4 regions of the Diaphorobacter sp. J5-51 genome follow, and region 4 is predicted to be linked to each of the others. Evidence: predicted binding sites of a transcription regulator. Region 4 holds the regulator's gene; each other region holds the start of a gene.
The links. Region 4 encodes FNR, which switches genes on or off when oxygen is low (the NO sensors DNR and NnrR bind a similar motif). Its sites were predicted from a motif close to TTGATNNNNATCAA; they were not measured.

Region 1 (4,006 bases), on a different contig from region 4:
ATAGCTGCTACCGCTTATCAGTAAAGGGCTGCAGGCCAAAAATGCCTGTAATCGCATGGGCCACAGGCCGGCGAAGGGGCCTCAGCGCGCCGGCAGGGTCATGTAGCCCATCCAGGGCCAGTAGGTCAGCGCAAACACCACCAGCAGCGCGATGGCCACGGCGGTGAGCACCAGGCCCGTGCGCACATAGTCCTTGATGTCGAAGGTGTCGGTGCCGTAGGCCAGCATGCCCTGGGGCGAGTTCACCGGCAGGATGAAGCCGATGCTGACCACGAACTGCAGCAGCATGGTCATGCCGATGGGGTTGATGCCCGGCGTCTGCACCGCCTGCAGCACGCTGATGATGATCGGAATCATGGTGGAGGCCAGGCCTGTGGCGCTGGCAAAACCCAGGTGGATCACGATCAGGAACAGGGCCAGCAGCATGAAGATGGCAAATGCCGTGGCGTTGGCCAGGCCCAGGTTGTCCACGATCAGGCGGGCCAGCCAGGGCGCGGCCTCGGTCTTGAGCAGGGCCGCACCCATGGCGATGCCCACGGCGAACAGCAGCACCGTGCCCCAGGGAAAGCCCCTTTGCGACTCCTTCCAGCCCATCACGCCCAGGCGCGGCAGCAGCATCAGTGCGATGGCTACGATGGTGGAGGTGGTGGTGTCCACGTCGTGCAGCACGCCCTCGGTAGCCCAGAAGCCCAGCAGCACCAGCATGATGCCCAGCAGCTTCCACTGGTTGGCGGTCATGGCGCCCAGTTCTGTCAACTGGCGCTGGATGGCCTCGCGCCCACCGGCGATGTGGTCCATCTCGGGCTTGAGCATGCGCGTCATGATGAAGTACAGCGCAAAGGTCAGCACGAGGGAATACGGCGCGCCAGCCACGAACCACTCGCCCCAGGTGATGGTCTGGCCGAACTGCTTTTCAATGAAGCCGATGGCCACCATGTTCTGTGCGGCGGCCGTCTTGATGCCGATGTTCCATACGCTGGCGGTTTGCGCGGCGGTGATCACCACCAGGGCTGCGAACTTACTGCGCCGGTCCGCGCCGAAGGCAGACAGAAAGCCCAGCATGATCGGCATGAGGCAGGCCACACGTGCCGTGGCGCTGGGCACGATGAACGACAGCAGAAAGCCCACCAGGATCGCGCCCATCGCCACGTGGTTGGCGCGCGCGGGCACGTACGAGAGCACCTGCAGCGCGATGCGCTTGTCCAACTGCGTGGCCGTCATGGCCGCGGCGATGAAGCAGGCGGCCGCCACCAGCACCACGGCGCTGTTGCTGAAGCCCCCCAGGGCATAGGGCAGCGCGGCGCGCGTGCCCATCATGGCGCCTGCCGCCTCCTTGCCTGGCACGGGGCTGATGGCCAGCAGGACGATCATCAGCGCGCCGATGACGACGGCGCTCACCGCATAGTCCAGCGCCTCGGTCATCCACAGGATCACCGCGAACGCGAGGACGGCCAGCATCATCTGCCCGGCCTGCGGCAGGCCCGGCAGCGCGGGCATGAAGGCAATGAGCAGCAGCACGGCGATGGCCACCCACAGGCCGGCACGTTGGGTGAGTGTGGAGCCGCCCGCGGGTGCGGGCGACGAGGGCAGCGCGGAGGCCGGGGATGACGTCATGGCAGCTTCCTTTCCTTGCAGTGCCCCAGCCTGGCCAGGGCTTGCAGTCATTGTGCGCCGCTGCCCCCATGCCTGGCGGGCAGGGCGGCCGCCTCCGTCGCACGTGCATGACTTGGGTCAAGGTTGCCGTCTGCGGCGCCAGTTCACGCCGGCGTGTAGCGCCCGGGCGGGGTGCGGAACGCTACATTGAGCCGGTTCCAGCCATTGATCGTGACGATGGCCATCGACAGCTCCACGATCTCCGCTTCGCTGAACTGCGCGCGCACCTCGTCGTACACGGCGTCGGGCACCTGCGACTGCTCCAGGCGCGTGAGGGCCTCGGTCCAGGCCAGTGCGGCACATTCGCGCGCATCGAACACGCCGCTCTCGCGCCAGGCGCTGAGCAGGTGCAGCCGCCGGTCGCTTTCGCCATGCTCGCGCGCCTCGCGGGCGTGCATGTCGATGCAGAACGCGCAGCCATTGATTTGCGAGGCGCGCATCTTCACCAGCTCGTGCAACTGCACGGGTAGTTGCCCCGCATCGACGTGTTTTTGCAGGCCGTACATGGCGGCATAGCTTGCGGCGTGGCGAGGGAGGTTGATGCGGGGGGCTGAGGACATGGAAGGCCCCTTGCAGGGGGGAAAGGGGTGAACGCGGCGCCGCCGCGCAGACGGTGCCGGGCGAAGCGCGCAGGCCTACAGGCCGCGCAGCTTGTCGGGGTTGAGGACGGAATACACCGCGTGGATGTGTACGCCGTCGGTCTCGAAGGCCATGACGGCGCGCACGCCGCCCGCGTCGCGCAGCAGCAGCCCGGGGCCGCCGTTGACGTCCATCGCCTCCATGGTCTGGTGGCTCAGGTAGAGGCGCCACACCGACGCGGCCAGGCGTGCGATCGCACGCGGCCCGTGCAGCAGCTTGGCGGCCGCGCGCACCTTGCCGCCGCCGTCGGCGGTCCACTGCGCATCCTCGGCGAACAGCGCCAGCAGCGCCGCATGGTCCTGCGTGCGCATGGCCTGCACGAAGCGCTCCACCAGCGCACGCGACGCCTCGGGTGTGGCCGTGAAGCGCGCCCTGCGCTGGCGCACCTGGGTGCGCGCACGGTGCACCAGCTGGCGGCAGGCGGCCTCGCTCTTGCCCAGCACGCTCGCCACCTCGGGGTAGTCGCTGTCGAACACGTCGTGCAGCAGGAAGGCGGCGCGCTCGTCGGGCGTGAGGCGCTCCAGCACCACGAGCAGCGCGACGGACAGGTCGCTGGCCAGTTCGGCGCGTGCATCGGCGGCCGGGGCGCTGTCGCCGGCGATCCACGGTTCCGGCAGCCAGGGCCCGTCATAGGCCGTGCGTTCGATGCGCGCGGCGCGCAGCCGGTCCACGCACAGCCGGGTGACGGTGGTGATCAGCCAGGCCTCGGCCGTCTGCACGCGCTCCAGGGCCGCCGCCTGCCAACGCAGCCAGGCATCCTGCAGCACGTCCTCGGCATCGGTGCGGCTGCCCAGCATGCGGTAGGCCACGCCCGCCAGGCGTGGGCGGTGCTGCTGAAAGGCGGCGAGGTGCTGGTCCATGGCGAGTGAGGTTGTCGCGTTCATGCCCCTAAGACGTGCGGCGCATGCATTGTGTGACGGGTGCCTTGAAAAAAATACGCGGCGCACCCCTGTGCGCGGGTGGGATGCGCAAATGTGCCTACAATCTCGCCCCGGCTCTGTTGCCACCATGGGTTCCCTCGCCCCCATCCAGGAACCTCCGCAACACCTGTAGCGCCGCACGCATCTGTGGGCTTGACGGCCTGCGTCGATGCAAATCCTTGGGGTGGCCCTGCCACCGCTGTGGTTTGCGCTTCGCGTCCCATCCCGATTCGCCGTGTGCTGATCCCTACAGGTATTGCAGAGGTTCCATCCAAAAAGGACTGCCATGACCTCGCTGAAGGCACCATCGCGCGTGCCGTTGTACCTCTCCCTCTTGGTGGCGTTCCATATCGCCATCGTCATCGCCAGCAACTACCTGGTGCAACTGCCCATCAATTTGCTGGGCTTTCACAGCACCTGGGGGGCGTTCAGCTTCCCGTTCATCTTTCTGGCCACCGACCTGACGGTGCGGCTCATCGGCAAGGCCGAGGCGCGCCGCGTCATCACCCGCGCCATGCTGCCGGCGCTGGTGGCCTCTTACGTGGTGGGCGTGCTGTTCCATGACGGCCGCTTCAACGGCTGGGCCGCGCTGGGTGACTTCAACACCTTCGTGTTCCGAATCGCCTTTGCCAGCTTTGCCGCCTATGTGTTGGGGCAACTGCTGGACATCCAGGTGTTCGACCGTATCCGCCAGAGCAGCCGCTCGTGGTGGCTGGCGCCTGCGGCGGCGTCGGTGTTCGGCCAGGCGCTGGATACGGCGGCGTTCTTCTCCATCGCCTTCTGGCGCAGCCCCG
Region 2 (4,006 bases), on a different contig from region 4:
TCTTCCTCGAAATCGAACAGTGCGCGCGAGGAGATCGCGACGACGAGCTTGTCCTGCAGAGTGGCGCTCATTTGACGAACTGGTTGAGCTGGATGATCGGCATGAGCACCGCCAGCACGATCAACATCACGATGCCGCCCATGGCCACGATGAGCAGCGGCTCCAGCACCGTGGCCAGTTGCATGGCGCGGCGCTGCACCTCGGTGCCCAATTGCGTGGCGGCGCGCTGCAGCATGGTGGGCAACTGGCCCGTCTGTTCGCCCAGCCGCGCGAACATGGCCACCAGGCCGGGGAACCGCTTTTTCTGCGCCAGTGCCGAGGCCAGCGGCGCGCCCTCGCGCACCAGCACCAGCGCGTCGAGTGCGTCCGCGCGCAGGGCGCGGTTGTTCAGCGTCTCGGCCGCGGCCTGCAGCGCCTTGAGAATGGGCACGCCCGCGCCTGCCAGCATGGCCAATGTGCCGGCGAAACGCGCCGCGTTGTAGCCGCGCGCCAGCTTGCCGACGAGCGGCAGGCGCAACCAGGCGGCGTCGAATTTCTCGCGCAGCCGCGGCTGGGCCAGCGCGGCGCGGGCGCCGAACGCCAGCAGGACCAGCCCGCCCAGCAACGCCCAGCCGTAGTTGCGCACCACGTCGCTCAAGGCCAGCATGGCCACCGTGAGGAAGGGCAGGGCGCGCTTAGTGCCCGCGAATACGCTGGCCACCTGCGGTACCACGTAGCCCACCAGGAACAGCACGATGACGATCGCGATCACGGTGACGATGGCCGGGTACAGCGCGGCGCCGATGAGCTTGGCGCGCAAGGCCTGGCGCTGCTCCAGATCGTCCGCCAGGCTGTCCAGCACTTCGGCCAGGCCGCCGCTGGACTCGCCCGCGCCGATCACGGCGCAGTAGATGTCGGAGAACTCGCGCGGGTGCTGCGCCAGCGCGCGTGCGAAGGTGGAGCCGGCGTTGACCTCGGCGCGCAGCGCGGCCAGCAGGTGGCGCTGGCGCTCGTCGTCCGCCTCTTCGGCGAGCGCGGTCAGCGCACGCTCCAGCGGCAGGCCCGAGCCCACCAGCCCGGCGAGCTGCCGCGTCCACACGCCCAGCCCCGTGGCGTTGAACACCGGCCGCGTGAACAGCCGCTGCGCCAGCGTGGGGGGTGTTCCGGGGGCGGTGCCAGCGGCCAGCGCCTCCACATCCAGGGGCACCAGGGCCTGGGCGCGCAGCAGGCTGCGGGCGGCCTTGGGGCTGTCGGCCTCCAGGGTGCCGCGGCGCACATGGCCTTGGGCGTCCAGGGCTTCGAAGGAATAGGCGGGCATGCGGGAAAGTCAGCGGCGGTGGGCGAGCAGGGGCAAACTGGGCGGGCCGCAGTCGACCCGTTCAGCCCGCCATGGTAGCCGCTGCGGGTGACAGTGCCGCGTGCGCCTGGGCGGTGATCTCCAGCGAGCGCAGGCGCAGCGCCGGGTCGTACACGTCGCTCACCAGCATGAATTCGTTGGCCTGCGTGGCGGCCACCAGCGCCTGCAGGCCCGCGCGCACGGTCTGCGGGCCACCGACCACGCCGACCGCGAGGAAGTCGGCCACGGCGGCGCGCTCCTGCGGCGCGAGGCTCTGCAGATAACCCTCCACGGGCGGCTGCAGCAGTCCGCGCTGGCCGGTGAGGATGCCCAGCACGCGCTGGTAGGTGCTGCTGGCCAGGTACTGCGCCTCGTCATCGGTGGGTGCGGCGATGACGGGTACGCCGATCACCACGTAGGGCTTGGCGCAGGCCGGCGAGGGGCGGAACAGCCGGCGGTAGATGTCGATGGCCGCGTGCAGCATGCGCGGTGCGAAGTGCGAGGCGAAGGCGTAGGGCAGGCCCATCTGCGCCGCCAGCTGCGCCGAGAACAGGCTGGAGCCCAGCAGCCAGAGGGGCACCTGCGTGCCGGCGCCCGGCACGGCGGTGATGCGCTGGCCCGGCTGCGCGGGCGCCAAGAGCTGCTGCAGCTCGGCCACGTCGCGGGGGAAGTCGGCCTCGGTCTCCACGCGGTCGCGGCGCAGGGCACGCATGGTGGCGCCGTCGGTGCCGGGTGCGCGGCCCAACCCCAGGTCGATGCGGCCGGGGTAGAGCTCGGCCAGCGTGCCGAAGGCCTCGGCCACCACCAGCGGCGCATGGTTGGGCAGCATGATGCCGCCCGAGCCCACGCGGATGGACCGCGTGGCCCCGGCCACGTGGCCCACCAGCACGGCCGTGGCAGAGCTGGCGATGCCCGGCATGTTGTGGTGCTCGGCCAGCCAGTAGCGCTTGAAGCCCAGCGCCTCCGCATGCTGCGCCGTCTGCAAGGCGACCTGCAGTGCCTGGGCCACGGTGCCGCCCTCGCGCACGGCCACGAGATCAAGCATGGAAAGTAAAGGCAGGGAATGTGTGGTCATGGCACCGATTGTGGGCAGCGGGTGAAATCCGTGCTGCGCCGCGGGTATGGTGGTGCAGTGGTCCCCGCATGATGCATAGCGTTTTGCTATTGATATACTGAATTTGTTTTAAATCAACACACGAAACATATTGTCACTTTTGGCGTCCTGTGCGACGCTGCCAGGAAGTGATGCACGGGGCGTGCGGGGGGTGTCTATGGGGTTCTTCAGCCGTTTGTTTCAGCCGCGTGCCGACGGCCTGGCCGCGCCTGAGGACTGGACTTCGCTGCCTGCGAGCGAGGCCAGCGCGCTGGTGCTGTACGACGAAGAGGCTTCGCGGCTCCTGGCGGCGTTCGACATCGAGGCTGCCATCGTCATGCACGAACGCTGGCTGCCCTGGCTGGCCCAAGCGCTGGCGGGCGCGCGCGACGAACAGCTGCGTCCCGAAACGGTGGTGGACGACACCTGTTCCGAGCTGGGCCGCTGGCTGCACGGCAGCGGGCGCGTGGCGCTGGGGCACTTTCCTGCTTTCGACATGCTGATGCGCCGCCACCAGTACTTTCACCACCAGGCGGCTGTGCTGCTGACGCATCTGGCGCAGGGCGATCAATTGCGGGCCGAGCAGGCGTTCAAGAGCTGCCAGCATGCGTCGCGCCAGGTGGTGCTGCTGCTCAAGGAGCTGCAGCGCGGGCTGGACCACGGGAAGCGTCCTCCCCATCCGATGGCCGCAGGTGAACGCTGAAATGCGCTATTGGTATAGGAGCTACTAGCGCTTGTCTGTAATGGTTTTCAATGCAATTTGTATTGAAAACCCAGTCTTGGCAAGCGCGCCGCGCTCCTGTTTATGAAATGCGCCGCTGCGGCCTGTCCGCTCAGTCGCGCGTGACGCGCAGCACTTCCTCGCGGCTGGTGATGCCGGCGTGGATCAGCCGCTCGCCATCGTCGCGCATCAGGGTCATGCCGCCGGCCAGGGCCTGGGTACGCACCTCGGCCTCCGGGGCCTGGTTGTGGATCTGTGCGCGGATGGCGTCGTCCACTACCAGCAGCTCGAACACGCCGGTGCGCCCCGCGTAGCCGGTATGGCCGCAGTGGTCGCAGCCTGCGCCGTGGCACTCGCCGCAATATTTGCGCACCAGGCGCTGCGCCAGCACCCCCAGCAGCGACGAGGACAGCAGGAACGGCTCCACTCCCATGTCGGTCAGGCGCGTGATGGCGCTGGCCGCGTCGTTGGTGTGGAGCGTGGCCAGCACCAAGTGGCCGGTGAGCGAGGCCTGGATGGCGATCTGCGCGGTCTCGAAGTCGCGGATCTCGCCGATCATGATCACGTCGGGGTCCTGGCGCAGGATGGCGCGCAGGGCCTTGGCAAACGTCAGGTCGATCTTGGCGTTGACCTGCGTCTGGCCCACCCCGGGCAGCTCGTACTCGATGGGGTCTTCCACCGTCATGATGTTGCTGCGCGCGGCGTCCAGCCGCGCCAGCGCCGCGTACAGCGTGGTGGTCTTGCCCGAGCCCGTGGGGCCGGTCACGAGGATGATGCCGTGCGGCTGCTGGATCAGGTGCGCCAGCCGCGCCAGCACCTCGCCCTGCATGCCCACGGCCTCCAGGTTCAGCTTGCTCTCGCTCTTGTCCAAGAGGCG
Region 3 (4,006 bases), on a different contig from region 4:
GGCGTCCGCTCAGACGACCTTCGTTCTGGCGATGGCCGACGCCACGGGTGCCACGCTGATCCCGCCACTCATCGAGATCGTGGAACGCGAGGCCCCCGGCGTCTCGCTGCGCGTGGTGCCGCTGACCACGCGCGACCCGCGCCGCCTGCTGGACGACGAGAGCGCCGACATGGCCGTGGGCTACTTCCCCGCCGTGCTGGCCGACCTCACGGCGCGGGCGCAGTCGGACAACGTGGTGGCGCACGAAAGCACCCGCCTCTACGATGGCCAGTACGTGTGCGTGATGCGCGCGGACCACCCGCTGGCCGCCGTGCCGATGACGCTGGACCTGTACTGCGCCGCGCGCCACCTGCTGGTGAGCTTCTCGGGCAAGCCCTTCGGCTTCATCGACGGGGCATTGGCCGCGTTGGGACGTGAACGCCGCATCGTGCTTACCGTGAACCAGTTCTTCACCGCGGGACGGGTGGTGGCCACCACGGACCTGCTCACCGTGCTGCCGCGCCACTTCGTCGGCGTGGCCAGCGTGCGCGACGAACTGGTGTGGCGCCCGCTGCCCATGACGCTGCCGCCCGTGCACGTGGACGCACTGTGGCACCGCCGGCGCAACCACGACCCCGCCCACCGCTGGCTGCGCGAGGCGATTGCGCGCGCCGCGCGCAACACGCCCGCCCCCATCCACCGCCAGGATTGACCCCACCCACTCACCCATGAAGCTGCAACTGCTGTCCGACCTGCACCTGGAAGCCCACCCGCATTTCACCCCCAGCCCCGCCGTTGGCGCCGATGTCCTGGTGTTGGCCGGCGACATCGGCTCTTACCAGGCCGGCTCGCTGCTGTCGGACGACGACTTCGGCCTGGCGCGCTTCTCCCCTCTGCCGCAGTACGCCGGATGGCCCACGCCAGTGGTCTTCGTCCCTGGCAACCATGAATACGACATGCAGGACTTCGACGCCGCGCATGCGCGCCTGCGCCGCATCTGCGACCGGCTGGGGCTGATCTGGCTGGAGCGTGAGAGCATGGTGCTGCAGGGGGTCCGCTTCGTTGGAACGACGCTGTGGAGCGACTTCGACGCGCTGGCCGACCACGCGGCGATCACCGACCCGGGCCAGCGACTGCAGCGGCGCGAGAAGGCGTTCCGCGCGGCCAATTTCTATCTCTCCAAGACTGGCAGCACCCGCCAGGGTGTGCCCTTCCTGGCCGCCGAGTTGCGCGAACAGGCCCTGGTTTGCCAGTCTTGGTTACGCAACGCGCTCGCACAGCCCTTTGCGGGCACGACGGTGGCCGTCACGCACTTCGCGCCCAGTCTGCTCAGCGCCGATCCGCGCTACGGCCTGGTGCCGGGCACAGCGGGGTTTTGCAATGCGCTGGACGACTGCCTGCCCCACGCCCAGCTGTGGCTGCACGGCCATCTGCATGCCCCCAGCGACTACCTGGTGCGCGGGGCCCGCGTGGACGGCACGCCCTGGAGCTGCCGCATAGTGGCCAACCCGCTGGGCTATGCCCGCAAGGGGGAGCAGGCAACCTTTCAGCCGCACTGCGTGCTCACCGTATGATGCGTGCGGGCCCTGCGCCCGCCACCGCGCACCGCATCAAAAATATGACTGAAGTCAAGACAACAGGCGCCAGCGCGGATTAGTCTGATTTCTCGTTTCCGGAGCACTTCGAATGAACATCCTGCTTGCTGTCGACGGCAGCATCTACACCAAGAAAATGCTGGCCTACCTAGCCGCTCACGACGAGATGCTGGGCAGCTCGCACACCTACACGGCCATCACCGTGCAGCCCCAGTTGCCTCCCCGCGCGCGCGCCGCGCTCGGCAAGGAAGTCGTGGACAAGTACCACGCTGAGGAAGGCGAAAAGGTGCTGTCGCCCGTCGTGAAGTTCATGGCGCGTCATGGCGTGCAGCTCAAGACCATGACCAAGGTGGGCCCGGCGGGCGAGACCATCGCCAAGGTGGCCGAGTCCGGCAAGTACGACCTGATCGTCATGGGCACGCACGGCCACGGCTCGCTGGGCAAGCTGGTGATGGGCTCGGTCAGCACGCAGGTGCTGGCCAACTGCCAGGTGCCGGTACTGCTGGTGCGCTGATCAGGCCACCCGCATGGCGGGGCCGCTCGCCAGGCCGCTCAGGCAGGTGTCCGCGGCCCAGTCGATGATGCACTCGTCCGCATAGCCGCGGTCGCGCAGCATGCCGAGCATGGGATCGGCATTGCGCGCCAGCAGCGCACACAAGATCACATCGGGCGGCAACTCGCGCCGCAGCTGTCCCTGGGCCTGCGCCTCGACGATCCAGCCGAGGATGCAGGCATGCACCTCCTGCATCGATGCCCGGTAGGCGTCGCAGGCGCGCAGCGCCTGGGCCAGCGCGGAGTTGCGGCTGGGCAGCAGCGGCACCTCGTCGGCCAGTTGCAACTGCAGCGTCCAGCACAGCAGCGCGTGCAGGCGCTGCATGGCGCCCAGTTCGGCCGGCAGCGCCGCCAGAAAGCGCTGCAGGCGCTCCACTACATGCACCATGGCGGCCGAGCACAGGTCGTCCTTGCCGGCAAAGTGTTTGTACAGGCTGGCCTTGGCAATGCCTACGGCCGCGGCGACCTCGTCCACGGTCATGGTCTCGAAGCCTTTTTCGCCCAGCAGGCGGCTCGCGGCCTCCACGATGGCATCCTCGCGCGCCCGGAGCATCTGCTCCTTGAAGGACGGACGGGGCGGCTGCAACGTGTTCATGCGGGCGATGTTAGCGAGCCTTCACCCCGCGCAGGCCGATAACCCTAAAGACCCCCATCCGCGTGTGCCGTCAGGCCGACAGGTACTGCGCCGCCGCGCTGGTGAGCGCATCGGCCAGCGCATCCAGCACTTCCGACTCCAGGTTCCATGAGTGCCAGTACAGCTGGATGGGCAGCGTATGGCCCGGCGCCAGGTCCACCAACCGGCCCTGCTGCAGCCAGGGACGTGCGAGCAGCTCGGGCACCACGCTCACGCCCCAGCCCGCGGCCACGGCGCGCACCTGGCCCTCCGAACTGGGCACGAACACGCGGCTGAGCGACACGCGTTTCAGGCCAAAGGTGCGCGTGACGAACTCGGCCTGCATATCGTCCTTGCGGTTGAACGAGACGAAAGGCACGTCGCGGAAGTTGTGCGCCGTGAGTCCTTGCGGCAGTTGTCGGCGCGCCAGCTCCGGCGCGGCCACGGCGACGTACTGCATCGCGCCCAGCGGCACCATGCGGCAGCCGCGCAGCGCGCTCTTCAACGTCGTCACGCAGCCCATCACCTGGCCCGAGCGCAGCCACTCCTGCGTGAAGTCCTGGTCGTCGGCAATGATCTCCAGCGGCAGGCGCTGGCGCACCAGGTCGCCGAGCGCGTCCACCGCCCAGGTGGCGATGCTGTCAGCGTTGATGGCGATGGCGATGCGCTCTTCCTCGCGGCCGCCGCCGCGCCCGCTGGGCATGAGGTCCTGCAGATCGCGCTCCAGGTCGGCGCGCAGCAGGCGCAACTGCTTGGTGTGCTTGAGCAGCAACTGCCCGGCCGAAGTGGGCTTGAGCGGCCGGCTGCGCACGATGAGCACCGAGCCCACCTGCGCCTCCAGCGCACGCAGGCGCTGCGACACGGCGGACTGGGTGATGTTCAGGCGGCGCGCGGCGCGCTCGAAACCGCCCTCTTCGACGATGGCGGCCAGGCATTCCAATGCGGCGGGGTCAAATGTGCTCACGGTCCGTATCCATTAGTCATTCTGATGAATTCCGAAGAAGTTTAATCACGCTTTTGTTTTTCATTGGGCCGCAGCACACTGCGCGCCATGAAAACCATCGTCCTGGGCGCCGGCATCATCGGCATTAGCACCGCCTGGCATCTGCGCGAGCGCGGGCATGAAGTCACTGTGGTCGACCGCCAGCCCGACGCGGCGCTGGAGACCAGTTTTGCCAACGCGGCGCAGATCTCGGTGAGCTACTGTGAGCCCTGGGCCAACCGCGAGGCGCCATGGAAGGCCCTCAAGTGGATGTTCGACAAGGAA
Region 4 (4,006 bases):
GCCAAGCGCTGGAGCCAGTCGCAGATGCTGCGGCGCGTGCTGCGGCCCCGCGTGCTGATCTACACCGCCGTGCTGGTGGCGCTGTGCGTGGCCATGCTGGCCAGCCTGGTCACGCGCACACCGCTGAAGGTGGACGTGGTGCGGGACCGCGCTGCGCTCTCGCGCATCGTGGCAGGTGGCAAGCTGGAGAACATTTACCGGCTGCAGATCATGAATGCCACCGAAGGCCCCCAGCGCTACCGCATCAGCGCACGCGGGCTTGAGGGGCTCGCTGTGGCCTCGGACGCCGAGGTCGAGATTGCCGCCGCCGAGTCCCGCTGGGTGGCGGTGCGGCTGCAGATACCGTATGGCACGGTGCCGCCGGGCTCGCACGCGGTGCAGTTTGATGTGCAGGCCCTGGGCAGCGCCGCCCATGTGACGGAAAAGTCCGTGTTCCTGGTGCCGCGCTGAGCCTGTTTTTTTTGCCACTGATTACCAGGAGTTCACCCCGCCATGCCTGCAAGCCCTACTCTGGAGACCACGCCTGAGCCGTGGTGGAAGTTTGGCCATGTCTGGCTCGTCATTGCCGGGCCGGTCATCGTCATCATTGCGGGCTTTGTCACCCTGTGGCTGGCCGTGTCGCGGCCCGACCCGGTGGTGGCCGAGGACTATTACCGCCAGGGTATCGAGATCAACAAGACGCTCGAAAACCCCGAAAAAAGCCTGGCCCCGGCCATGAAGGGCCGCAACCACGCGGCCACGCCCGTGCAGGACCAGCCGCGCTGAGCGCGCCCCCGGCAGGAGACCGCAAGCATGTGGACGCAACGACTGATGTGGATTGTCTGGCCCGCCTTTTTGACGGCGTGCGTGCTGGAGATGCTGGTGTTTGCCATGGTGGACCCGGAGGACCTGCACTGGTTTGGCCAGCCGCTGGCGCTGTCGCGCCTGGGCGTCTATACCGTGGCGTTCTTTGTGTTCTGGGCGGTGTCCATGGGCTCTGGCGCGCTGACCGCGCTGCTGGCGATGTCGTCGCGGGAGCTGAACCGCGACCAGGTGCCGGGCGACGACGACCCGACCGCCTGAGCCTGTCCCTGAGCCTGTCCCTGAGCCTGTCCCTGAGTCTGCCTTAGTGGCAGGCCTGCTGGCTGTTCACGATGCCCTTGAGCGCATCCGTATCCAGTATGCGCACGTGGCGCTGCTTGACTTCGACAATGCCTTCTTCCACGAACTTGGAAAACGTGCGGCTGACGGTTTCCAGTTTCAATCCCAGGTAGCTGCCGATCTCTTCGCGTGTCATGCGCAGCACCAATTCGGATTGTGAGAAACCCCGGGCATGCAAGCGTTGTACGAGATTCAACAGGAATGCGGCAAGGCGTTCCTCGGCACGCATACTCCCCAGCAACAGCATGACCCCATGCTCGCGAACAATCTCGCGGCTCATGATCTTGTGCACATGGTGCTGTAGTGCCGTTACTTCGCGCGACAACTCTTCAATACGATCGAAAGGCATGACGCATACTTCGGCGTCTTCAAGCGCTACCGCATCGCAAGTGTGACGGTCGCTCACGATGCCATCCAGGCCGATGATCTCGCCCGCCATTTGAAAACCCGTCACTTGGTCGCGACCGTCTTCGGTGGCGACACAGGTCTTGAAGAATCCGGTGCGGATGGCAAAAAGGGATGTGAAGGGTTCACCGTTCCGGAAAAGCGTGCCGCCACGCTTGATCTTGCGTCGTACAGCAACAATGTCATCGATGCGCTTGAGTTGCTGGTCGTCCAGACCCACGGGCATGCACAGCTCACGCAGATTGCAGTTTGAGCAGGCAACTTTGATGGTCTGGAGATTCGTATGCATGGGAACCCTGTTCATGGCTTGAGCTTACCTCTGAACGGCTGGGAGACATGGAATGCCGTAGGCCGTTGGACGACTTTGAGCCGAAGTCAAATTGTCGCCACAAGGACCTTATGGGCGCTTGATCAACGTCAAGGACTCATGGGGGACTCTACGGCACAGTGATGTGAAAGTGCAAGGAATCCCGTCATGACCGTTGTTACAACAGAGCTCCTGCGTCGCTTTGACGTTCCAGGGCCGCGCTACACCTCTTATCCGACTGCTGATCGCTTTGTCGAAGCCTTTGGAGAGCGGGAATACATTCTTGCGCTGCAGCAGCGTCGCGTGGGTTCGGTAGCCAAGGCGATGCCTTTGTCGCTTTATGTCCACATCCCGTTTTGTGAATCGCTGTGCTATTACTGCGCGTGTAACAAGATCATTACTCGGCATCCAGAGCGGGCAGAGGTCTACTTGCGTTACCTCAGCCGTGAAATCGACCTGCATACGGCGCACTGCGGTGTGGGTCAGCATGTGAGCCAGCTGCATTTCGGCGGAGGCACGCCTACTTTTCTGACGGATGACGGTTTGCGCGAACTGATGGGCATGCTGAGGCGCAGTTTCGTCCTCGTTCCGGGGGGGGAGTACTCCATAGAAGTGGACCCTCGGACCGTGGATGAAGCGCGGCTGGGATTGTTGGCGGAGCTGGGTTTCAATCGCCTGAGCTTTGGCGTGCAGGATTTCGACCCTGAAGTACAAAAGGCCGTGCACCGCATTCAGCCTGCCGAAAAGGTGTTCGCGTTGGTCGATGCGGCTCGGAAGCTCGGGTTTGAATCGGTGAACGTGGATTTGATCTACGGGCTGCCGCGCCAGACACCGGAGTCGTTTGATCGCACCTTGGAGCAGGTAGCCGAGCTGCGGCCAGACCGGATCGCGCTGTATGCGTACGCTCACTTGCCAGAACGCTTCAAATCGCAGCGACGCATCATCACGGCCGAGTTGCCCATGGCTTCGGCCAAGGTGTCCATGTTGGCCCGGTCACTTGATGTGTTCCAAGAAGCCGGCTACGTCTACGTGGGCATGGACCATTTTGCGCTGCCAGACGATGCGCTGGCGGTGGCCAAGCGGCAAGGCAGGCTGCACCGCAACTTCCAAGGCTATAGCACGCAGCCCGATTGCGACCTGATTGGTCTGGGCGTTTCTGCCATCGGGCGCGTGGGCGCTACTTACAGCCAAAACGTGAAAACGCTGGACGAGTATTACGACTGCATTAACCAGGGGCATTTGCCTGTGGTGCGCGGGCTGGCGTTGACCAAGGACGACTTGGTGCGTCGCGCAGTCATCATGGCGTTGATGTGCCAAGGTGAGTTGCTGTTTGAGCCGTTGGAACAGTCTTGGCTGATTGATTTCCGCAGTTATTTCGATGCGGAATTACAGCAACTGCAAGAAATGGCGGCTCAGGGCTTGGTGAAAATCAGTGATGAGGGCGTTGAAGTTACGCCCATGGGGTGGTATTTCGTGCGCGGCGTGGCCATGGTGTTCGACAAGTATCTACAGGCTGACCGCAACCGCGCTCGCTTTTCCCGGATTATTTGACCCATGCTGTGGACGCTGGCCACGACGGCCTTCCTGATGGGGTTGATGGGAGGGGCACACTGTTTGGCGATGTGTTCTGTTCCCTGCGCGGCGCTTACGGGGCTGGGTGGCACGCCGGACGCCACCCACACCATTCAATGGGCGTCCCGTCGCGGAATCTTCCAACGGGTAGCGCAGTTTCACGTGGGGCGCCTGATCGGTTACGGCGCCGCAGGGGCGGTGGTTGCGCTGGCCATGGAGCAACTCGCATGGCTGGGGCAAAGCACCTCGGCATTGCGCCCCCTTTGGACGCTGATGCACGTGCTCATCCTCGCGTGGGGCGGGATGATGATGGTGCAAGCGCAGCAGCCGTTGTGGGTTGAGCGGGCGGGGCGTGCTGCCTGGGCGAAGGTCAAGCCCTTGGTCTCTCGGCCTGGCGGGCTCCTGACCGCGGGTGTGGCCTGGGCGCTCCTGCCATGCGGCCTGCTGTATACCGCACTGTTGACTGCCGCACTCAGCGGAAGCGTGCTCCGCGGAGCCTTGTGCATGGTCCTGTTTGGCGTGGGAAGCGGTGTATGGCTGGTGCTGGGACCGTGGACATTTGGCCGCATTCGCGCTTGGATC

Region 1: OX89_RS09670 (DASS family sodium-coupled anion symporter) is a predicted target of FNR. The motif match lies at 1,722-1,735, and genes of this name have one in related genera.
Region 2: OX89_RS00285 (CZB domain-containing protein) is a predicted target of FNR. The motif match lies at 2,494-2,507, and genes of this name have one in related genera.
Region 3: OX89_RS07420 (universal stress protein) is a predicted target of FNR. The motif match lies at 1,598-1,611, and genes of this name have one in related genera.

What each region holds. Positions count from the first base shown of each region.
Region 1 is NZ_JSYI01000072.1:55,403-59,408, forward strand. Features, by position in the region: gene OX89_RS09670 (DASS family sodium-coupled anion symporter) at 82-1,614, opposite strand; gene OX89_RS09675 (carboxymuconolactone decarboxylase family protein) at 1,758-2,213, opposite strand; gene OX89_RS09680 (RNA polymerase sigma-70 factor) at 2,289-3,152, opposite strand; gene OX89_RS09685 (7-cyano-7-deazaguanine/7-aminomethyl-7-deazaguanine transporter) at 3,499-4,006, shown strand, end outside.
Region 2 is NZ_JSYI01000001.1:56,174-60,179, forward strand. Features, by position in the region: gene OX89_RS00270 (5'-nucleotidase) at 1-71, opposite strand, end outside; gene gspF (type II secretion system inner membrane protein GspF) at 68-1,297, opposite strand; gene OX89_RS00280 (LLM class flavin-dependent oxidoreductase) at 1,359-2,390, opposite strand; gene OX89_RS00285 (CZB domain-containing protein) at 2,587-3,111, shown strand; gene OX89_RS00290 (GspE/PulE family protein) at 3,242-4,006, opposite strand, start outside.
Region 3 is NZ_JSYI01000054.1:6,750-10,755, reverse strand. Features, by position in the region: gene OX89_RS07430 (LysR family transcriptional regulator) at 1-691, shown strand, start outside; gene OX89_RS07425 (metallophosphoesterase) at 708-1,553, shown strand; gene OX89_RS07420 (universal stress protein) at 1,666-2,088, shown strand; gene OX89_RS07415 (TetR/AcrR family transcriptional regulator) at 2,089-2,721, opposite strand; gene OX89_RS07410 (LysR family transcriptional regulator ArgP) at 2,792-3,703, opposite strand; gene OX89_RS07405 (D-amino acid dehydrogenase) at 3,791-4,006, shown strand, end outside.
Region 4 is NZ_JSYI01000085.1:25,348-29,353, forward strand. Features, by position in the region: gene ccoG (cytochrome c oxidase accessory protein CcoG) at 1-450, shown strand, start outside; gene OX89_RS12080 (FixH family protein) at 493-765, shown strand; gene OX89_RS12085 (hypothetical protein) at 793-1,062, shown strand; gene fnr (fumarate/nitrate reduction transcriptional regulator Fnr) at 1,106-1,849, opposite strand; gene hemN (oxygen-independent coproporphyrinogen III oxidase) at 2,021-3,403, shown strand; gene OX89_RS12100 (sulfite exporter TauE/SafE family protein) at 3,407-4,006, shown strand, end outside.